3 regions of the Mycobacterium florentinum genome follow, and region 3 is predicted to be linked to each of the others. Evidence: riboswitches for the same ligand, from Rfam matches in the RefSeq annotation. Region 3 holds a riboswitch; each other region holds the start of a gene.
What was found. A riboswitch is a leader RNA that binds a small molecule or an ion and turns the genes downstream of it on or off. The one in region 3 is predicted to bind cobalamin.
Positions count from the first base shown of each region.

Region 1: linked by a shared signal. The riboswitch ahead of G6N55_RS07130 ((2Fe-2S)-binding protein) and the one ahead of G6N55_RS19940 (CbtB domain-containing protein) in region 3 are both predicted to bind cobalamin.
Region 2: linked by a shared signal. The riboswitch ahead of metE (5-methyltetrahydropteroyltriglutamate--homocysteine S-methyltransferase) and the one ahead of G6N55_RS19940 (CbtB domain-containing protein) in region 3 are both predicted to bind cobalamin.

Region 1 covers NZ_AP022576.1:1,510,880-1,518,520, forward strand. Annotated here, with positions in the region: gene G6N55_RS07100 (DMT family transporter) at 1-499, opposite strand, end outside; gene G6N55_RS07105 (DUF349 domain-containing protein) at 742-2,076, shown strand; gene G6N55_RS07110 (Rv2732c family membrane protein) at 2,073-2,681, opposite strand; gene miaB (tRNA (N6-isopentenyl adenosine(37)-C2)-methylthiotransferase MiaB) at 2,678-4,168, opposite strand; gene recX (recombination regulator RecX) at 4,213-4,734, opposite strand; gene recA (recombinase RecA) at 4,700-5,743, opposite strand; cobalamin riboswitch at 5,907-6,037, shown strand; gene G6N55_RS07130 ((2Fe-2S)-binding protein) at 6,080-6,757, shown strand; gene G6N55_RS07135 (DUF3046 domain-containing protein) at 6,772-6,966, opposite strand; gene G6N55_RS07140 (glycosyltransferase) at 6,990-7,641, opposite strand, start outside.
Region 2 covers NZ_AP022576.1:4,965,255-4,972,895, reverse strand. Annotated here, with positions in the region: gene G6N55_RS23675 (TetR/AcrR family transcriptional regulator) at 1-249, shown strand, start outside; gene G6N55_RS23670 (SDR family oxidoreductase) at 351-1,193, shown strand; gene G6N55_RS23665 (SDR family oxidoreductase) at 1,213-1,854, shown strand; cobalamin riboswitch at 1,887-2,100, shown strand; gene metE (5-methyltetrahydropteroyltriglutamate--homocysteine S-methyltransferase) at 2,239-4,509, shown strand; gene G6N55_RS23655 (DUF3556 domain-containing protein) at 4,564-6,336, opposite strand; gene G6N55_RS23650 (hypothetical protein) at 6,458-6,679, shown strand; gene G6N55_RS23645 (bifunctional 2-methylcitrate synthase/citrate synthase) at 6,684-7,641, opposite strand, start outside.
Region 3 covers NZ_AP022576.1:4,209,048-4,216,688, forward strand. Annotated here, with positions in the region: gene lysS (lysine--tRNA ligase) at 1-1,313, shown strand, start outside; gene lsr2 (histone-like nucleoid-structuring protein Lsr2) at 1,432-1,770, shown strand; gene clpC1 (ATP-dependent protease ATP-binding subunit ClpC) at 2,064-4,598, shown strand; gene G6N55_RS19935 (YbjQ family protein) at 4,677-5,054, shown strand; cobalamin riboswitch at 5,056-5,250, shown strand; gene G6N55_RS19940 (CbtB domain-containing protein) at 5,212-5,421, shown strand; gene G6N55_RS19945 (CbtA family protein) at 5,428-6,231, shown strand; gene G6N55_RS19950 (histidine phosphatase family protein) at 6,228-6,779, shown strand; gene G6N55_RS19955 (class A beta-lactamase-related serine hydrolase) at 6,780-7,641, opposite strand, start outside.

The DNA.
Region 1 (7,641 bases), 2.7 Mb from region 3:
ACAGCACCGCGGCCACCGTGCCGCCCCGGACGCGGGCGGCCACAATGGACCCGATCAGCAGCGGCCCCAGCACCGCCGCGACGTACGCCCAGGTCTGTAGGGGGGCGTTGGCATGACCCGCCCGCGGGTTGCCGACCGTCACGATCACGCACACCGCGGCGGTCAGCACGATCGCCCAGATCCACTCCCGCCCGGAGACGGTGCGCTGGGCCAATCTCGCGCTGATCGGCAACGCGAACAGCAGCGAGAGCACCAGCAACGCCTGCACCAGCAACACCGACCCCTGGTCGAGCGCGGCCGCCTGCAACCCGATGCTCCCGATCAGGATCAGCACGCCCCACCGCCATCGCTGATTGCGGGCCAGCTTTGCGAACAGCTGCATCTGGCCCAGCGAGGTGTCGGTGATCCGGTGCGTCGCGCGTTGCTGGAGCACGTCGCCGATCGCGACGCACAGCGCCGAACTCAACGCGAGCAACGCGGCGATATCCACCTTGTTCATCTGCGGGTTCTCTCCGAAGTCGAGGGCGGTTCACGAATAAACACACTGGGTGCACCCACTGTTACACAGGGGTCGTCCGGGTGCCGGGAATCAGGTTGCCGCATACGGACCCGCAAGCTGCTTGAATACTGGTGGAATCGGTGACGGAGCGGCTGTCGGTAGCAGCAGGTCTCCCGACCGTAGAGGCGCCGCTAAGCGCGGCAGATGCGCGGGAAAGCAAGCGCGCGAAAGGTGTAGAGAGCATGACCGACCACGAGCCCCGCTGCAGCGACGCGCCCAAGCCGGCACCACGCCCCGGGCCGCGACCCGGTCCCCGCCCAGGGCCATCACCGCGACCCAGCGCCCACCCGGTGGTGTTGCCCCAGACCAGCAATCCGCACCAGTACGGACGCGTCGACGACGACGGGACGGTGTGGCTGGTCAGCTCGGCCGGCGAACGCATCATCGGCTCCTGGCAGGCCGGCGACCGTGAGGCGGCCTTCGCCCACTTCGGTCGGCGATTCGAGGACCTGAGCACCGAGGTCACGCTGATGGAGGAGCGGCTGGCCTCCGGAAGCGGTGATGCCCGCAAGATCAAAGCGAACGCCTCCGCGCTGGCCGAGACGTTGCCGACGGCCTCCGTGCTGGGCGACATCGATGCGCTCGCGGGCCGGCTGACCGCCCTGGTGGAGCAGGCCGACGCCACGGTCGCCGCCGATCGCTCCCGCCGCGACGAGCATCGGGCCGCGCAGACCGCCCGCAAGGAGGCGCTGGCCGCCGAGGCCGAGGATCTGGCCGCCAACTCGACGCACTGGAAGGTCGCCGGGGACCGGATGCGCGAGATTCTCGACGAGTGGAAGACCATCACCGGCCTGGATCGCAAGGTCGACGACGCGCTGTGGAAGCGGTATTCCGCGGCGCGCGAAGCATTCAACCGGCGGCGCGGCTCGCACTTCGCCGAATTGGACCGCGAGCGCGCGGGCGTGCGGCAGTCCAAGGAACGGCTGTGCGAGCGGGCCGAGGAGATGTCCGATTCGACGGACTGGGCCGGCACCAGTGCCGAGTTCCGCAAGCTGCTGACCGAATGGAAATCGGCGGGGCGCGCGACCCGAGAGGTCGACGACGCCCTGTGGAAGCGGTTCAAGGCCGCCCAGGACGCCTTCTTCTCCGCCCGCAATGCCGTGTCAGCGGAAAAGGATGCGGAGTTCGCGGCCAACGCGACCGCCAAGGAGGCGCTGCTGGCCGAGGCCGAGAAGATCGACACCAGCAACCACGAAGCCGCCCGGGCGGCGCTGCGGTCGATCGCCGACAAATGGGACGCGATCGGCAAGGTGCCCCGGGAGCGGTCGGCCGACCTGGAGCGGCGGCTGCGCGCCGTCGAGAAGAAGGTGCGCGACGCCGGCGAGGCGAATTGGACCGACCCCGAGGCGCAGGCCAGGGCCGAGCAGTTCGCGACCCGCGCCGAGCACTACGAGCAGCAGGCCCGCAAGGCGGCCGCGGCCGGCCGGACCAAGGAAGCCGCAGAGGCACAGGCCAACGCCGAACAATGGCGGCAGTGGGCCCAAGCGGCCGCCGAGGCGCTGACCCGCAGGTCCTAGCGGTCCGGGGGTGCCTCGGCTTCGGGATCAGCGGGGGTGTCCTGGTCGCTCAGGGTCTCCAGCAGCGTCCTGGACTGTTCCTCGGCACTGATCCGGCGCCGCTGCTCCTCGGCGGCGAGTTGCACGATCGTGCGCGACCACACCACGCGGGCCCAGTGAAACGTCAACAGAATCACGGTGATCCATGCCACCCACAGCCCGACGCCGGGGCCGGGACTACCGGCGGGCGCGGTCTGGCGTGACCACACGGCCAACAGCCCGGCCGCGCCGGCTATCGACGAGCCCGCCAGCGCGATCCAGGCCAGCGCCCAACGGCGGGTCAGCAATGCCAGCATCGAGAATCCGACGCCGAAAACCAGTGCCAGCCAAGAGAATACCTTCGAAGGCAGCGACAACGCGGCCGCCCCGGCGCCGTGGCTGCTGAACAGCACATCCCAACCGCGGACCTGGCCGGTGTGCGGCAGGATGAACGACCCCAGCAGCACGAAGACCAAGACGGCGACGATGAATGCCCTTGGGCCGGGATCGATTTCGCGTGCAACGCGGTGTTCTGCGGCCTCGATCTCGGCACGCAGTGCGTCAAGGTCCGTGTGTTCTTTCGTCATCGGCTACATCCCAGGGGTTCGACCGGTTCAATCGCCGGCCCAATGCCGGGCATGCCCAACCCGATACCGCGCGGGCGCACTCGTGCGGCGTGCGCGTCACCCGCTCTGGTGCGGCGGTGGGTCAGGATGCCGGCGTCGGCGATCAGGTGGTGTGGCGCGGCCTCGGTGACCGCGGTGGTGATGATGTCTCCCGGCCGCACCGGGGTGTCGGCGGTGAAGTGCACCAGCCGGCCGTCGCGGGCGCGCCCCGTCATGCGGGCGGTGCGCGCGTCCTTGCGGCCCTCGCCGGTGGCGACCAGCAGTTCGACGGTCTGGCCGATCAGTTCGCGGTTGCCCTCCAGCGAGATCTGCTCCTGCAGCTCGATGAGCCGCATATAGCGTTCCTGCACAACGGCTTTCGGCAGCTGTTCGTCGAGTTCGGCTGCCGGTGTGCCGGGCCGCTTCGAATACTGGAAGGTGAACGCGGCCGCGAACCGGGCCTGGCGCACCACGTCGAGGGTGGCCGCGAAGTCCGCCTCGGTTTCGCCGGGGAATCCGACGATGAGGTCGGTGGTGATGGCCGCATGCGGCATGGCCGACCGCACGCGATCGATGATGCCGAGGTAGCGCTCGGCACGGTACGAGCGCCGCATCGCCCGCAACATCCGGTCGGACCCCGACTGCAGCGGCATATGCAGGGCCGGGCAGACATTCGGCGTCTGCGCCATTGCCTCGATCACGTCGTCGGTGAACTCCGCCGGGTGCGGCGAGGTGAACCGCACACGTTCGAGTCCGTCGATGCCGCCGCAGGCCCGCAACAGCTCGGCGAAGGCACCGCGGTGGCGGGGCAGGGCCGGATCCGCGAACGAGACACCGTAGGCGTTGACGTTCTGCCCCAGCAGCGTGACTTCCAGCACGCCGTCGTCCACCAGCGATCGCACCTCGGCCAGGATGTCAGCCGGGCTGCGGTCGACCTCCTTGCCCCGCAGCGACGGCACAATGCAGAACGTACAGCTGTTGTTACAGCCGACGGAGATGGAAACCCAAGCGGCATAGGCGGATTCGCGAGCGCTGGGCAGTGACGACGGAAACTCCTGCAGCGCCTCGACGATTTCCACCTGGGCGACTTTGTTGTGCCGGGCCCGGTCGAGCAGCGTGGGCAGCGAGCCGATGTTGTGGGTGCCGAACACCACGTCGACCCACGGCGCCTTGCGCAGCAAGGCGTCTCGGTCCTTCTGGGCCAGACAGCCGCCGACCGCGATCTGGAAGTCGGGATTGTCGCGCTTGCGCGGGGCCAGGTGGCTGATGTTGCCGTACAGCTTGTTGTCGGCGTTCTCGCGTACCGCGCAGGTGTTGAAGACCACCACATCCGCGTCGGCGCCTTCGTCGGCGCGCCGGTAGCCGGCCGCCTCGAGCAGACCCGCCAACCGCTCGGAATCGTGGACGTTCATCTGGCAGCCGTAGGTGCGCACCTGATAGGTACGCGCCGAAGCCACTGTCGAAGTCACGGGGCTATGGTACGGCGACCAGGGCCCGAGGGATTAACGCCCAGCTAGACGCGGCGGCGTTCCCGTTCGGCGTTCAGCTCGGCCAGGACGACCTCGCAGGCCAGGTTCTGGCTGTAGCCGCGTCGGGCCAGCATTCCCACCAGCCGGCGGGTGAGCCGTGCGTCGTCGCCGCTGAGCGTGTCCCGCCGCAACTTGGCCCGCACCAGTTCTTCGGCCCGGTCCCGCTCGGCACCGGCATCAATGCCGGCCAGCACGGTGGTGATGACCTCTTTGTCGACGCCCTTGGTGTGCAGCTCGGCGGCCAAGGCGCGCTTGCTCTTTCCCGCGTGAGCGTGCCGGGACCGCACCCATTGTTTCGCGAAGTCCTTGTCGTCTACCAGCCCGACGGCGGCCAGCCGGTCGAGCACCCGGGCGCTGACGTCGCCGGGGTATCCGCGTTTGGCGAGCTGGCCGGACAACTCGGCCCGGGTGCGTGCCCTGGCGGTGAGCAGGCGCAGGCACAACGCCCGCGCCTGCTCTTCGCGGGAGGGATCAGAAGTCGACGGGAGCGGGGAGGACGTCGTCATCAGCAGTCACTACCGCGCCAATGCCAAGCTTTTCCTTGATCTTCTTCTCGATCTCGTTGGCGATGTCGCCGTTCTCCATCAAGAAGTTGCGGACGTTCTCCTTGCCCTGACCGAGCTGCTCGCCCTCGTAGGTGAACCAGGAACCGGACTTGCGAATGAAGCCCTGGTCCACACCCATGTCGATCAGCGAGCCCTCCCTGCTGATGCCGCGGCCGTAGAGGATGTCGAACTCGGCCTGCTTGAACGGCGGTGCCACCTTGTTCTTGACGACCTTGACCCGGGTGCGGTTACCGACCGCGTCGGTGCCGTCCTTGAGGGTCTCGATCCGGCGCACGTCCATGCGCACCGACGCGTAGAACTTCAACGCCTTTCCACCCGTGGTGGTTTCCGGGCTGCCGAACATCACCCCGATCTTCTCGCGGAGCTGGTTGATGAAGATCGCGGTGGTTCCCGAATTGTTCAGCGCGCCAGTCATTTTCCGTAACGCCTGGCTCATCAGCCGGGCCTGCAGCCCGACGTGGCTGTCGCCCATCTCGCCCTCGAGCTCCGCGCGCGGCACCAGGGCGGCCACCGAGTCGATGACCAGAATGTCCAGCGCGCCCGAGCGGATCAGCATGTCGGCGATCTCCAGGGCCTGCTCACCGGTGTCGGGCTGGCTGACCAGCAGGGAATCGGTGTCGACGCCGAGCTTCTTGGCGTAATCGGGGTCCAGGGCGTGCTCGGCGTCGATAAACGCCGCGACGCCGCCGGCGGCCTGGGCGTTGGCCACCGCGTGCAGGGCAACGGTGGTCTTACCCGAGGATTCCGGGCCGTAGATCTCCACGACCCGGCCGCGCGGCAGGCCGCCGATGCCCAGGGCCACGTCCAACGCGATGGATCCGGTGGGAATGATCGAGATCGGTTGACGTGTCTCGTCGCCGAGACGCATCACCGAGCCTTTGCCGTAGCTCTTCTCGATCTGGGCCATCGCCAGTTCGAGGGCCTTTTCGCGGTCGGGCGCTTGCGCCATGGTGTCTCTCCTGTAGTCGTCGTTCTCTGACCGGTATCGGTCGGTTGGCCGTGACACTAGAGAGACCCACCGACAAGTCATCGTCGAACGATCCCCACAGTAGACGAACACCTGTTCGATTCAAGTTCGACACGCCGCGGGCGTTTCGTGTGGCAACATCAGCTACCGACAGGGCGCCGACGGCCCGCATGAACCTTGAGGAAACCGGTGCGAATCCGGTGCGGTCCCGCCACTGTGATCGGGCACATCTTCTCCACCCGAGAGCCAGATACTCACCGTCGGCGCTTCCTCACTAGACGCTGGGGCGGATCTCCCCAGAGAGGCTGGATGCGCCGCATGGATATCTCCGGCGAGCTTGCCGAAATATCTTCCTACAGGGGGTTTTTCGCGCTGACCGTGGGCGGCGCCGCGGCAGGATGGCACCCGGTCCGCCAGGACTACGCCGACGGCTTTGCCGGTTTGATCGACACCACCGCAAAGCGTTACAACACGACGGACCTGCGGATCGGCGCCTCGCTGGTTCACCTCGGCCACGCCACCCGGCTGTGGTCCCCGGTGCTGGCCTGCGCGTTGGCCCACGGCGTCGTCCCGGACCTGCAAGACCTGCAACGTGCCGACGATGGGGCGCAGCTGCGCCTGCCCGAGCCCATCGGAGAGCAGGTCGCGCACACCTCGGCGGAGTTGTTGTATCGCCTTGTGGTGCAACACCATATGCAGCCGTTCGCGGCCGGCCTGCAGGTCAAACTGGCGCCCGCCCTGCTGGCGGGCAACATCGCGTCGGCGCTCGTCGGCGCGTCACGGGCGCTGCTCGCGGCCCGGCCTGACCTGCGCGCGCGGATCGTCGAGAGCACCGAATCGCTGCTGAACACCGGCGTGCTGTCCGGGTCCGGCGCCATCACCGGCTCACATCTGGGGTTCAAGCGCGACAGCTGCTGCCTGTTCTATCGCCTTCCCGGACGATCGGTGTGCGGCGACTGCGTATTTCGCCAGGCGCCCCGGTCCGGCCGGCGTTGAGTGTGGTTAGCGGCTCACCACTGCTCGCGGGGCACGTCGAAGTCGACGCACAACGCCCGCCAGACGTCGCGGGGTTCGATGCCGTCCTCGATCGCCTGGGCGGCGGTCCGGCCCTCGAAACCCGGCAGCACGTGATCTACCAGCACCGATGCACCGTAAGCGGCGCCAAACCGCAGCACCACCCGCTCGTTGAACTCCGTCAGCCGCACGCCAGCCAACATACCGAGCCCGGTCATTTCACGAGTGCCAGCGCTTGGTGGCATACCCGCACCGGGTCGGCGACGCGGTGGATGCCGGACGCCGCGGTGCGCGCGGCCTCGCGGTAGCCGGGCGTCGCCAGCACGTCATTGACCGCCTCGACGAGCGCACCGGCGGTCAGCGGCCGGATCAGCCGCGCGCTCCCCTGCCGCGCCACCCGGTTGGCGATCTCCCACTGGTCGCCGCCGCCGGGAACCACCACCAGCGGCACCCCGGCCAGCAGCGTCTTGGCGACCATTCCGTGGCCGCCGCCGCAGATCACCAGATCGGCGTGCGCCAGCAGCTCGTCCTGACGTCCCAGCCCGACGGCGGCCCACGGCGGCACCGTCAGATTCGGACCGTCGAGACGCGACACCAGCAGGCGCGACCCCGCCGGCAACGTCTCCCCCGGCGTCAGGCACCCCAGCGCGACTTCGGCCAGCCCCTCGGTGCCGATCAGGGCGGTCGACGGTGCGATGACAACCACCGGCCCGGTGCCGGCCGGCACCTCGAGGATGTGATCGGTCGGCTCGAAGTGCAGCGGCCCGACCACTACGGCCTCGGCCGGCCAGTCCGGGCGGGACACTTCCAGCGCCGGCAGCGTGGCGATCAGCCGTCGCAGCGGCCCGAGATCGCGCGCCGGCAGG
Region 2 (7,641 bases), 760 kb from region 3:
CAATCGCCGCCGACCGCCAATCCGGGCTGGTCGTATCCTACCCGATTGCGGCAGATGAAATCCCTGCTCTCCGAAGGCATTCGCTCCGGCGAGATCCGCATCGACGCTCCGTCCACCGCCATGCTGGCGCGCTGCGTCATCGGTCTGCAGTGGATACCGGAGAACATTCTGCGCGAAATCGGCAAGCGACCGGCGCTGGTGCACACCCGTGACACCGTCTTGCGCGGCGCGGCCGTGCGCGGCAAGTAGAACGCCCCCTTTAATCCGGACCCGGTATTGAACCAAATAACTGTTACCCATACAGTTGAGCAGTTAGAACCGCGTTGGCATTATCCGAGAAGGGGATTTCCATGACCATTGTCGATCGGTTGCGCTACGACGGCAAGCGCGCTCTCGTTGTCGGTGGCGCGACTGGCATGGGCGCCGCGGCGGCCAAGTCGGCGGCCGAGCTCGGTGCCGAAGTCATCGTGATGGACTACGCGCCGGTGACCTATGACGTAGCCAAGTACATCCAGGTCGACCTGCGCGACCCCGCCTCGATCGACGCGGCGCTCGAGCAGCTGGACGGCCCCGTCCACGCCCTGTTCTCGGCGGCCGGTGTTGCCGACGGCGCGACCGACCTGCTGAAGATCAACTTCATCGGGCACCGCCACCTGATCGACCGGCTGCTGGAAAAGAACCAGCTTCCATCCGGTTCGGCCATCTGCTTCATCTCGTCGGTCGCCGGGATGGGCTGGGAGAACGACCTGGAACTGCTGACCGAGTTCTTGGCCACACCGGACTACGCGGCCGCCGTGGCCTGGTCGGAGGCGCACGAAGCCGAAGGCATCATCCACTACGGCACCAGCAAGAAGATCGTCAACGCCTACGTGGCCACCCAGGGTCTTCCCCTGCTGAAGAAGGGCATTCGCATCAACGCGATTTGCCCGGGCCCGACCGACACCCCGCTGGCCCAGGCCAATGCCGACCTGTGGCTCACCTTCGCCCAGGACTACCGCGAAGAGACCGGCTCCAAGGTCCACACGCCGGAGCAGATGGGCGATGTGATGGCCTTCCTGAACAGCGCCGCGGCCTTCGGCGTCAACGGGATCACGGTGCTGGTGGACTACGGCCACACGATGGCCTCGCTGACCAACGCTTACCCGCCGGGCAAGCCGATCATCGACATCATCATGGGCCGCGTCAAACTCTGACGGCGCTACCGTCGGAGGCATGGCACGCATCATCGTCTTCGGCGGGCACGGCAAGGTCGCACTGCAGCTGGCCCGCATCCTGACCGAACGCGGTGACGGGGTGAGCTCCGTCTTCCGCAATCCCGAGCACTCCGGCGACGTCGCTGCCACCGGCGCCGATCCGGTCGTCGCCGATATCGAGCAGTTGGACACCGCCGCGCTGGCCGATCTGCTGCCCGGGCACGACGCGGTCGTCTTCTCGGCCGGCGCGGGCGGCGGCAACCCGGCGCGCACCTATGCCGTCGACCGTGACGCGGCGATCCGGGTGATCGACGCCGCCGCGCACGCGGGCGTCAAGCGGTTCGTGATGGTGTCCTACTTCGGTGCTGGACCCAATCATGGCGTCCCACAGGATGATCCGTTCTTCGCCTACGCAGAGGCCAAGGCCGCCGCGGACGCCCACCTGCGGGCCAGTGAGCTCGACTGGACGGTGCTGGGGCCCGGCCGGCTCACGCTGGAACCGGCGACCGGGCGCATCGTCGTCGGCCAGGGCAAGGGCTCGGTGTCGCGCGCCGATGTCGCGCTCGTCGTGGCCGCCGCGCTGGCCGACGATTCGACCATCCGGCGGACCATCGAATTCAACAACGGAGACATCCCGATCGCGCAGGCGCTGGCAGGCTGACTAAACTGCATCTCGCAGCTGGTCTGCTTGCGCCGCAACCCCGCGGCGCCGGCATCGAACGAAGCAGCGTTAGTAACGCTTCGCAAGAGGGAACCCGGTGAGAATCCGGGACTGTCCCGCAACGGTATGCAGGAACGAACGCCGTCATATGGCACTGGTCAGTACGACTGGGAAGCGACGGCCACTAGGAGCACCACCCGGTGCGCGCCTGCGAGTCCGGAGACCTGCCGGCTGTGCCGGGCGCACCCGCGTCCGGCGGCTCATCGCCTCGTGGAATGGGCGTTAGGCTGCAGCCGTTGTGGTTGGTACTCAGGTGCAAACCGCATCCGGATTGGCTGCAGGTCCGTTGGCGGTGACCACCACGCCGATTAAAGGACGAATATCGTGACCCCCCAAGTATTCACAGCAACCGTTGTCGGCTCTCCGCGCATCGGACCGAAACGCGAACTCAAGCGGGCGACCGAGGGCTACTGGAAAGGCCGTACCAGCCGATCCGAACTCGAAAACATCGCCGCCACCCTGCGCCGCGACACCTGGAAGGGCCTGGCCGACGCCGGCCTGGACTCGGTGCCGGTGAACACCTTCTCCTACTACGACCAGGTGCTCGACACCGCGGTCATGCTCGGCGCGCTGCCGGCCCGGGCCGCGCAGGTTACCGACGACCTGGACCGCTATTTCGCCGCGGCGCGTGGCAACAAGGACGTCGCGCCGCTGGAGATGACCAAGTGGTTCGACACCAATTACCACTACATCGTTCCTGAGATCGAGCCGGCGACGAAGTTCACGCTCAACCCGGACAAGGTGCTCTCCGAGCTGAAAGAGGCTCTCGAGCAAGGGATTCCGGCGCGCCCGGTTGTCGTCGGCCCGATCACCTTCCTGTTGCTGAGCAAGGCCGTCAACGGTGGCGGCGCCCCGATCGAGCGGTTGCAGGAGCTGGTGGGAATCTACTCCGAGCTGCTGAGCCTGCTGGCCGACAACGGCGCGCAGTGGGTACAGATCGACGAGCCGGCGCTGGTCACCGACATCTCCCCCGACGCCCCCGCACTGGCCGAGGCGGTCTACAACGCGCTGGGCAAGGTGAGCAACCGGCCCGCCATCTACGTCGCCACCTACTTCGGTGACCCCGGCGACTCGCTGGGGGCGCTGGCCCGCACACCCGTCGAGGCGATCGGCGTCGACCTGGTTTACGGTGCCGGCACCGCGATCGCCGCGGTGCCCGGGCTGGCCGACAAGACCCTGGTGGCCGGTGTCGTCGATGGTCGCAATATCTGGCGTACCGATCTCGAGGCGGCGCTGGCCAAGCTGACGAGCCTGCTGGATTCGGCTGGCAGCGTTGCGGTTTCGACGTCCTGCTCGACCCTGCACGTGCCGTACTCGCTGGAGCCGGAGACCGGCCTGGACGACGCGCTGCGCAGCTGGCTGGCGTTCGGTGCCGAAAAGGTGCACGAAGTCGTCGTTTTGGCACGCGCCCTGCACGAGGGCCGCGAGGCCGTCGCCGACGAGATCGAGGCATCCAACGGCGCGGTCGCGTCCCGCACGAGTGACCCGCGGCTGCACAACGACGGACTCCGGACCCGACTCGATTCGATCGTGGCGTCCGGCGTGCATCGCGGCGACGCCGCACAACGGCGGACCAGCCAGGAGGCGCGGCTGCACCTGCCGCCGTTGCCGACCACCACGATCGGGTCGTTCCCGCAGACCGTCGAGATCCGCAAGGCGCGCGCCGCGCTGGTCGCCGGTGAGATCGACGAGGCCGAATACGACCGGCGGATGAAGCAAGAGATCTCCGACGTCATCAAGCTGCAGGAACAACTCGGCCTCGACGTGCTGGTGCACGGTGAGCCGGAGCGCAACGACATGGTGCAGTACTTCGCCGAGCAACTGGACGGGTTCTTCGCCACCAGGAACGGCTGGGTGCAGTCCTACGGCAGTCGCTGCGTGCGTCCGCCGGTCCTCTACGGCGACGTGATCCGCCGGCAGCCGATGACGGTGGAGTGGGCCAAATACGCGCAGTCCCTGACCGACAAGCCGGTCAAGGGCATGCTGACCGGCCCGGTGACGATCCTGGCGTGGTCGTTCGTCCGCGACGACCAGCCGCTGGCCGACACCGCCAACCAGGTGGCGCTGGCGATTCGCGACGAGACGGTGGATCTGCAAGCCGCCGGCATCGCCGTCATCCAGGTCGACGAGCCGGCGCTGCGCGAGCTGCTGCCGCTGCGTCGGGCCGACCAGGACGACTACCTGCGTTGGGCGGTCGGGTCTTTCCGGCTGGCCACCTCCGGCGTCGCCGACTCGACGCAGATCCACACCCACCTGTGCTACTCGGAGTTCGGTGAGGTGATCGGCGCGATCGCCGACCTGGACGCCGACGTCACGTCCATCGAGGCGGCACGCTCGCACATGGAGGTGCTGGACGACCTGAACTCGGTCGGCTTCGCCAACAGCGTGGGCCCGGGCGTCTACGACATCCACTCGCCGCGGGTGCCGAGCACGGGCGAGATGGCCGAGTCGCTGCGGGCCGCGCTGCGGGCCGTTCCGGCCGAGCGACTGTGGGTCAACCCCGACTGCGGGCTCAAGACCCGCAACACCGACGAGGTGAACGCGTCGCTGCGCAACATGGTCGCCGCCGCTCAGGAAGTCCGCGCGGGGGTCTGATTTGCGCCGAACCTAACGCCACTGCGACTTTCACAGCGAAATTTCGCAGTGGCGTTAGGTTGGCGAACCTTCGTCCGTTTCTTCCTCGACCAAACCCTCGTCCTCAGCATCCGACAGCACCTGGACCGGCACCTCGTCGTCCCACGGCTGCCGGGTGACCATATCCGCGACTCTGACGATGCCGCGCTCGAATTCACCCGTCGCGGCGTCCACCAGCCGGTAGGACTGGGTCTGCTTATGGATCGGCTGGGCGTCGAGCAGCACGACGCGCACCTCACCGGGCTGGAAGCCGCAGCGCTGCTGCATCGCGGCGATCAGCTGCTCGTTGTGCATGTGGCCGTCGCCGAAATTCCATCCGACGGCGGTGCTGCAGATCCGCTCACCGTCGGTGATGACGTAGTCGTCTTCGTTGCCATCGGCCATCGCGCGATGCGCCAGCGTGAACAACGCCCGGCCGTGAGTGTTCATGGCGCGGAACGCATATCCGAGATACATCGGGATCTGCGCGCGCTCCTTGCCGTACACCTTCTCCAGCTGGGCCGCGGGCATGCTGGCGATCGAGACGATGTTGTGGTTGATCTTCTTGTCCGCCGAAGCCTTGATGCACCACAGCGTGGTGTCCCAGTTGCCGGCGTAATAGCGCATGCCGGGCAGGAACGAGATCTTGCGCGGAAACAGGTTGCCCAAGATCACAATTGAGGCGATGAATGCGATGAAAAGCCCAACCGGGACAGGGTCTTTCAGATCGGTCAGGCCGGTGTGGGCATGGCCGACGAACAGCGCGAACACGCCGAAGATCATGAACACGTTCCACTCCAGCGGCACTCCCATCGGGATGGCCGACAGGATGCCGAAGTGGAAGATCACCATGATGGCCGCGGGCACCGCGGTCCACCAGCCGCCGTGCGAGACGAATAGCGCGATGGGCACACACATTTCGACGAAGGTGCTGAAGTGGGCGAAGACCCGCGACAACCGTCCGGGCCGCAGATCGTCGGGGAACTTCTCGAAGAAGGCCCGCTTGATGAACCGCGGCCGAAACACCGGGTTGTTGGACATCATCGTCGACATCACGAACGGAAAGTGCTTGTTCAGCTTGGAAGTCGCGGCGCCCATCCAGATCACCAGGAACACGAGCTTGGCGGCGATGATCATGTCGACACCGCCGAACAGGAACGTCACCGTCAGCGTCGCGTAGACCTCACCGCGGGCGGCCAGAAAGATCACCTTGTCGCGCAATCCCAGCACGCCGAGCAGCACCAGGATCAGCACGATCCGCCACGGGCGAATCAGCCCGACCTGGGTGCCCAGCTCCGGCACCGGGCCGGTGCCGTCGGCGAACAGGGTCAGGAAGATCACCAGCAACAGCAGCCCGTACAGCGCGTTGTCCACCAGCGTGCGGGCCGTCCCCTTGGTCCCCGGGACGCGTTTGGGCCACGGGGGCAGCCGGATGGTGTCGGGCCGCAGCCAGTACAGGATCGAGCCCAGCGGCGGGTTGAACCGGTTGTTCAGCGGCCCGAAGCCGCAGCCCAGCCCGATCACCTCGAAGAGCATCGTGTACAGCACGACCTTCTCGAACACGATCGGCTCGGAGTACCACGACACCACGTTGGTGAACGCCAGCCCGCGCGTGGTCGGCACCGCCAACAGCCAAGCGAACAGGATGTAAAGCAGAATCTTGCCGACGTAGAACAGGTGCAGAACGACCGGCGTTCCAAAGCCCACTTCGGCCCAATGCCGGGCCATCGGCCGGATCTTTTCGCTGCGGGACAGCTTGCTCCACTCGTCGATGTCGACCTGCGGCAGTTCGGGTTGGAGAAATCCCATGGTTCCACACCCTAGGACCCGTTCTAGCGAAGCGCGTTGCGGATCGCGGATGACATCCTTTGCCCGCAGGTTCGTTGCCGGTTAGCGTGAGGTCTTGGCACCTGCTTAGGAGATGGCCATCATGAGCGGACTTCGGGTCCTGATATCGGCCACGGCGTTGGCGAGTTCAACGGCCATCGCATTCGGCGCCGGGACGGCGTACGGCCAGGCGCCCGCCCCGGGTGATTCGTGCACGGTGCTGCACGCCACCACCCAAGACGCCAACGGCCGGACGATGTGGTGCAACCCGACCATGACCGGCAACCACAGCCTGGTCTGGCAGTACGGCGGACCGTCGGACTAGGCGGCTATCTGAGAGCCAAAGCCCGCTGCGCGCGGCCCGAGTAAGCACTCAACGGCCGGATCAAGGAGTTCGACGCGGCCTGCTCCATGATGTGGGCGGTCCACCCGGTGATCCTGCTCATCACGAAGATCGGCGTGAAGCAGGCGATGTCGAATCCCATCAGGTAGTACGCCGGGCCGGTCGGGAAGTCGAGATTGGGCTTGATCGCGGTGGCGTCGAACATCTCGGCTTCCAGGATGTTGTACATATCCAGCCAGCGCTGCCCGTCGCGTGTCGCGGCGACCCGGCGCAGCGCCTCCTTCATCGTCGGCACCCGGGAGTCGCCGTTCTTGTAGACCCGGTGCCCGAAGCCCATGATCTTCTCTTTGCGGGCGAGCTTGCCGCGCAACCATTCTCGCGCATTGCCCGGGTCGCCGATCTCGATCATGTCGTGCATGACCGCCTCGTTCGCGCCGCCGTGCAGCGCGCCCTTGAGCGCACCGATGGCTCCGGTGACCGCGCTGTAGATGTCCGACTGCGTCGACGTCACCACCCGCGCGGCGAACGTGGAGGCGTTGAAACCGTGTTCGGCGTAAAGGATCATCGATTGCTCGAATGCCTTCACCACCTGGGGTTCGGGCACCTCGCCGAAGCACATCTGCAGAAAGTTCTCGGTGTATCCCAGCCCGCTGTGCGGCGGGATCGGCTCCAGCCCGCGGCGTCGCCGCATGTCCACCGCGACGATGGTCGGCAACACCGCGAGCATGCGCAGCGACTTGGCCCGGTTGGCCGAGTCGTCGTCCTCGTCGGGATCCTCGGCGCCCAAGAAGCTGATCGCGGTGCGCACCACGTCCATCGGATGGCAGTTGTCGGGGAGCTTGGTCAACAGCGACAGCATCGACCGGTCGATCCGCCGACTGGCGCGTTCGCGCTGACTGAACAACGCCAGCTCGGCGTCGGTGGGCAGTTCGCCGCGCCAGAGC
Region 3 (7,641 bases):
CGGGACGGGTCATATTCGCGCGCAATTCCGGCAAATTGTGTTTTGCCACGCTGCAAGACGGTGACGGCACCACGCTGCAGGTAATGATCAGCCTCGACAAGGTCGGCCAGGATTCGCTGGACGCGTGGAAAGCCGACGTCGACCTCGGCGACATCGTCTATGTGCACGGCAACGTGATCAGCTCACGACGCGGCGAATTGTCCGTCCTTGCCGGCTCCTGGCGCATCGCATCCAAATCGCTGCGGCCGCTGCCCGTCGCGCACAAGGAGATGAGCGAAGAATCACGGGTGCGGCAGCGTTATGTCGACCTGATCGTCCGCCCCCAAGCGCGCGAGGTGGCGAGGCAGCGAATCGCCGTTGTCCGCGCCATACGCAACGCGCTGGAACGGCGCGGGTTTCTCGAAGTCGAAACGCCAATCTTGCAGACGTTGGCCGGCGGCGCGGCGGCTCGGCCGTTCATCACACATTCCAATGCACTTGACATCGATCTCTACCTGAGGATCGCACCGGAACTGTTCCTCAAGCGATGCATCGTCGGTGGATTCGACAAGGTCTTCGAGCTAAATCGGGTGTTCAGAAACGAAGGTTCTGATTCGACACATTCTCCGGAATTCTCGATGTTGGAGACCTACCAGACCTACGGAACCTATGACGATTCGGCAGTCGTCACACGAGAGCTTATTCAAGAGGTGGCCGACGAGGCGATCGGTACCAGACAACTGTCGTTGCCAGATGGCAGTGTCTACGACATAGACGGAGAATGGGCGTCGATACAAATGTATCCGTCGTTGTCCGCTGCGCTCGGTGAAGAGATCACGCCGCAGACCACGGTCGAACGGCTGCGCGCCATCGCGGACACCCTCGGCGTCGAGATACCCGACGACCGCGGCTACGGGCATGGAAAGCTGGTCGAGGAACTGTGGGAGCACGCGGTGGGTAACACTTTGACCGCGCCCACGTTTGTCAAGGATTTCCCTGTCGAGACAACACCTTTGACACGCCAGCATCGCAGCATCCCGGGTGTGACCGAGAAGTGGGATCTCTATGTGCGCGGAGTTGAGCTGGCCACCGGGTACTCGGAATTAAACGATCCGGTCGTCCAGCGCGAACGATTTGCCGAACAAGCGCGCGCCGCGGCGGCCGGCGACGACGAGGCCATGCTGCTTGATGAAGACTTTCTCACCGCACTCGAGTATGGGATGCCGCCAACCACCGGAACGGGAATGGGTATCGACCGGTTGTTGATGACTTTGACCGGCCTGTCAATTAGAGAGACAGTTTTGTTCCCGATTGTTCGACCGCACTCCAGCTGAAAGCCGAACACTCCGCGTTGCTCAGATTGAGTATGCTGCGCACATATGGCAGATTAGTGACCGGGGAGTGGGTCCAAACTGCCCAGCAACTGCTCAGGAAGAACGCGAGGGTAAGCTAATGGCGAAAAAAGTCACCGTCACCTTGGTTGATGATTTCGACGGTGCAGGCGCCGCCGACGAAACCGTCGAATTCGGGCTTGACGGGGTGACCTATGAGATTGATCTTTCAACGAAGAATGCCGCAAAACTCCGCGGCGATCTGAAGCAGTGGGTGGCGGCCGGCCGCCGCGTCGGGGGCCGTCGTCGGGGGCGTTCCGGAACGGGGCGCGGCCGTGGGGCAATCGACCGCGAGCAGAGCGCAGCGATCCGCGAATGGGCCCGTCGTAACGGGCACAATGTGTCGACGCGCGGCCGTATCCCGGCAGACGTGATCGACGCATTCCACGCAGCCACCTAACAAAGTGTTACCGGCGCCCGGTCGCAAGGCCTGGGCGCCGGTTCTGTTTTCGCTGGCGGCGAAACGATCATCGGCGCTCGGGGGAAACGATTTGATCGTTTGTCTCGTTTCCTCAGCTATAGCTCCGTCTTCACGGGGGATTCCTCAGACGGAGCCGGCCAGGCCCGAACGGCAAGGCACCGCAAGGTTAGAACCCTGAGGGGCCGACCATTACAGTGGACAGCAGGTACGCACTGTCGGCTGCTGTGCCGACAACGATGACGTACCGATGTTGAGGGAGAGCAGGTAACCCGATGTTCGAAAGATTTACCGACCGTGCCCGCAGGGTGGTCGTCCTGGCCCAAGAAGAGGCCCGGATGCTCAACCACAACTACATCGGCACCGAGCACATCCTGCTGGGTCTGATTCACGAAGGTGAAGGCGTCGCGGCGAAGTCGCTGGAGTCGCTTGGGATCTCCCTCGAAGGCGTCCGCAGCCAGGTCGAGGAGATCATCGGCCAGGGCCAGCAGGCCCCGTCCGGGCATATCCCGTTCACCCCGCGTGCCAAGAAGGTTCTCGAGCTGAGCCTGCGCGAGGCGCTGCAGCTGGGCCACAACTACATCGGCACCGAACACATTTTGCTGGGCCTGATCCGTGAGGGTGAGGGTGTGGCCGCGCAGGTGCTGGTCAAGCTGGGCGCCGAGTTGACCCGGGTGCGCCAGCAGGTGATTCAGCTGCTGAGCGGCTACCAGGGCAAGGAGGCCGCGGAGGCCGGCACCGGTGGCCGCGGCGGCGAGTCGGGCAGCCCGTCCACGTCGTTGGTGCTCGACCAGTTCGGGCGCAACCTGACGGCCGCCGCGATGGAAGGCAAGCTGGACCCGGTCATCGGCCGCGAGAAGGAAATCGAGCGGGTGATGCAGGTGTTGAGCCGGCGCACCAAGAACAACCCGGTGCTGATCGGTGAGCCCGGCGTCGGCAAGACCGCCGTGGTCGAGGGTCTGGCGCAGGCCATCGTGCACGGCGAGGTGCCCGAGACGCTGAAGGACAAGCAGCTCTACACGCTGGACCTGGGATCGCTGGTGGCGGGCAGCCGCTACCGCGGTGACTTCGAGGAACGCCTGAAGAAGGTGCTCAAGGAGATCAACACCCGCGGCGACATCATCCTGTTCATCGACGAGCTGCACACCCTGGTGGGTGCCGGTGCCGCCGAGGGCGCGATCGACGCCGCCTCGATCCTGAAGCCGAAGCTGGCCCGCGGTGAGCTGCAGACCATCGGCGCCACCACGCTCGACGAGTACCGCAAGTACATCGAGAAGGACGCCGCCCTGGAGCGCCGCTTCCAGCCGGTGCAGGTGGGGGAGCCGACGGTGGAGCACACCATCGAGATCCTCAAGGGCCTGCGCGACCGTTACGAGGCACACCACCGGGTTTCGATCACCGATTCCGCGATGGTCGCCGCCGCCACCCTGGCCGACCGCTACATCAACGACCGGTTCTTGCCGGACAAGGCGATCGACCTGATCGACGAGGCGGGTGCCCGGATGCGCATCCGCCGGATGACCGCTCCGCCAGACCTGCGTGAGTTCGATGAGAAGATCGCCGACGCGCGCCGGGAGAAGGAATCGGCGATCGACGCCCAGGACTTCGAGAAGGCCGCCAGCCTTCGCGACCGGGAGAAGACTCTGGTCGCCCAGCGGACTGAGCGTGAAAAGCAGTGGCGCTCAGGCGATCTCGACGTGGTCGCCGAGGTCGACGACGAGCAGATCGCCGAAGTGCTGGGCAACTGGACCGGCATCCCGGTGTTCAAGCTCACCGAAGCGGAGACGACCCGGCTGCTGCGCATGGAGGACGAGCTGCACAAGCGGATCATCGGCCAGGTGGATGCGGTCAAGGCCGTGTCCAAGGCGATCCGCCGCACCCGCGCCGGGCTGAAAGACCCCAAGCGGCCGTCCGGCTCGTTCATCTTCGCCGGCCCGTCCGGTGTCGGTAAGACCGAGCTGTCCAAGGCGCTGGCCAACTTCTTGTTCGGCGACGACGACGCGCTCATCCAGATCGACATGGGCGAGTTCCACGACCGCTTCACCGCGTCGCGGCTGTTCGGTGCCCCGCCGGGATACGTCGGCTACGAAGAGGGCGGCCAGCTCACCGAGAAGGTGCGCCGCAAGCCGTTCTCCGTGGTGCTGTTCGACGAGATCGAGAAGGCACACCAGGAGATCTACAACAGCCTGTTGCAGGTCCTCGAGGATGGCCGGCTCACCGACGGGCAGGGCCGCACGGTCGACTTCAAGAACACCGTGCTGATCTTCACGTCCAACCTCGGTACGTCGGACATCAGCAAGCCGGTCGGCCTGGGCTTCACCCAGGGTGGCGGCGAGAACGACTACGAGCGGATGAAGCAGAAGGTCAACGACGAGCTGAAGAAGCACTTCCGCCCTGAGTTCCTCAACCGCATCGATGACATCATCGTCTTCCACCAGCTGACTCGCGACGAGATCATCCAGATGGTCGACCTGATGATCGGCCGGGTCGCCAACCAGCTCAAGGGCAAGGACATGGCCCTGGACCTGACCGACAAGGCCAAGTCGTTGCTGGCCAAGCGCGGTTTCGACCCGGTGCTGGGTGCTCGCCCGCTGCGGCGCACCATCCAGCGCGAGATCGAGGACCAGCTCTCGGAGAAGATCCTCTTCGACGAGGTCGGACCCGGCCAGGTCGTCACCGTCGACGTGGACAACTGGGACGGCGAGGGCACCGGCGAGGACGCGGTGTTCACGTTCACCGGAGCGCGCAAGCCGCCGGCCGAGTCGGAGCTGCAGAAAGCCGGAGCGCACGCCGCCCCCGAGAACCCGTAGCACTACAGCAAACGGGTGGTTAGTCTCTGACCGGACTAACCACCCGTTTTGCTGTGCTGAGGACTAAGGGGCTTACCTGTGCTGATCGTGACCACCAATGACCTTCCGGGCTGGGAGATTCGGCGTGTCTGCGGCGAAGTGTTCGGGCTGACCGTTCGATCGCGAAATGCGTTCTCCCAGATGGGCGCCGGCTTCAAGGCGATGTTCGGCGGGGAGCTACAGGGGATGACCAAAAATCTGGCCGAGAGCCGCAACGAGGCGATGGGCCGGCTGATCTCCGAGGCGCGCAACCGCGGCGGCAACGCGATCGTCGCGATGCGATTCGACACCACCGAAATCGGCGACGTCTGGACCGAGATCTGTGCCTACGGCACTGCCGTGGAGGCGGTCCCGGTCACGGACGGGGCGAAGTACACGGCCAGCCAGCTCGGCTACGGTGGCGGGCCTGCGCAGTGATTGTTGTTTGTTCGGCCGCCGCGTCAGATTAGACTGACGACTGTTAACGACGGGCAACGGAATCTGGTGAAATTCCAGAACGGTCGCGCCACTGTGAAAAGTCAGACCCGCAACCCGTCACCCAAGTGGGACGCGTCATTCCCAGAAGGAGTCAACAGTGTCCAGTACCGAGACGACCGGCAGTCGCTCGATTGATTTGTCGGCGGCAAGTGCCGCGCTCTGGTTGGCGGCAACCGCTTTCCTGGCGTTGATGGCGATTTACTTCGTCGGCGTCGATCAGGGTGCCGTGTCGGTGTTCGGCAGCGACACGCATGTGCACGAATTCGTGCACGATGCGCGCCACCTCCTCGGCTTCCCCTGCCACTGACCCGGCGTGGAAAAGCGTCTGATCGGACGCGGGCTGCTGGCGGGCGCAATCGGCGCCGTGCTGGCATTCGTATTCGCCCGTCTGTGTGCCGAACCGGTAATTGCCCGCGCGATCGAATTTGAGGACGGTCGCACCGACGCCGAGAATGCGCACGGTGTGCACGAGCACGGCGCCGAGCTGTTCACCCGCGGTGTGCAGGCCAACCCCGGACTCGGCTTTGGTGTGCTGATTTTCGGCATTGCGATGGGCGCACTGTTCGCCGTGGTGTTCTGCGTTGTCTATGCTCGCACGGCGGGCCGCACGGAAAGCCCTGCGCCACACCAGCTTTCGCTGCTTCTGGCGGCGGGGGCCTTCGTGGCGGTGTACCTGGTTCCGTTCCTGAAATATCCGCCGAATCCTCCCGCCGTCGGCCAGTCCGACACGATCGCCGCCCGCACCGGCTGGTATCTGCTGATGGTGCTGGTGTCGGTGCTGCTGGCGATCGCGGCGGTATGGCTGGCCGGCCGGCTGGCTGACCGATTCGGCGTATGGAACGGACGGCTGCTCGCGGCCGGGGCCTATTTGGTGGCCCTCGTGGTAGTGACGGAGTTGCTGCCGACGGTGGACGAGACGCCCGGACCGTTGCGCGACGCTTCGGGCGCGATCATCTACCCCGGCTTTCCCGCCGATGTCCTCTACGAATTCCGGGTGCTGTCGTTGGGTACGCAGCTGCTGCTCTGGGTGAGCATCGGCCTGGTCTTCGCGACGCTCGCCGGGCGGTTGCTGGGCGAGCGCGCCGAGCGCGGACGGGTATCGAGCATCGCGGTGTGACGGAGGTCGCCCGGCTGACCCTGGTGTCGCACGCGATGACCGATGCGATGGCAGGCGTGCGATTTCCGGCCGACGAGCCGCTGAACGACGCCGGCCGTCGACAGGCTGAAGCCGTTGCGGGCCTTGATGTCCCGGGCTCGCGCCACCTTGTAGGCCCCGAGCAGCGCGCCCGTCAAACCGCGCGGCTGCTGGGCCTGGATGCCACGATCGAGCCGCGGCTGGCCGACTTGGACTGCGGGCGCTGGCGTGGGCAGGCGCTTGCGGCCGTGCCCGCGGCCGACCTCGAGGTGTGGCTGACCGAGCCGGCCGCGGCGCCGCACGGCGGCGAGTCCATCGTCGAGCTCACCGAACGGGTGGCCGGATGGCTGGCGTCGTTGATCGAGGGGCCGTCGCGAACCGTTGCCGTGACGCACCCGGCGGTGATCCGGGCGGCGATCGTGGCCGCGCTCGACATCCCGCCGAAGTCGTTCTGGCGCATCGACATTGCACCGGGCGGCCGCACGACGATGCATTACCGCAACGGCTGCTGGACGCTGCGGCTGCCGTGATTACTGCGGCGCCACCAGTGCGAACGCCCGCTTGGCGACCTGCAGCATCCAGCCGGTCACCTTGGGTCCGTGATCGCGTGGCCAGTTCAGCTGAAAGCTGACCACCCACGGTTGCTGCGTCTTGTCGACGGCGTACCAGCTGAAGGTCAGATCGCCCGGCAAGCCACCGGCTTTCGCGCCGATGTACGGCCACACGTTTCGGTCCAACTGGATGCCCGACACCGCCGACAGGATCTGCTTGACGGGCGCGGCCTCGCCGACCGCGTCGGCCTGCAACGCCGCATGAACCCGGCAGATGTCCTCGGCGCTGCCGTACCACTCCGCCCCGAAAGCCGAGGCCGGGGTGTGGGCGCGTTGCGGATCAGGTTGGTAGGGAGCGGAATTCGCCTGCGCCAGCAACTGGGCGCGGACCTGCGGAGTCGCCTGCTGCCACTGGCTGCGCAGATCCGGTTCACCCCAGCCGATGGAGAACAGCTCGTACATCGTGGGGAAGGGCGTCATGCTGGCCGGATCGTGATGGCCGGCCGTGGCCAGCGCCTCTTCGATGGCGTGCGTGCCCATTCTTTCGATCAGCAGGTCGGTGGCCATGTTGTCGCTGTTGGCGATCATCTTGGTGGCCGCGTTCCGCACCGAAACATGGTCGCCGACAGCAAGTCCCAGGCCCGAAGAGCCCACCGCCTTGCTCTTGTCGGTGACCGTCAGCTGATCGTCCCAGGACACCATGTGGTTGCGCACCGCGCCCGCCAGGGCGTGCAACACGTATAACTTGAAAATCGATGCCAGCGGCAGGGATTCGACTGTATTGGTGCCCATCACGGGATCGCACTGGCCATCGTCGACCTTGGCGACCTGGTAGGAGTAC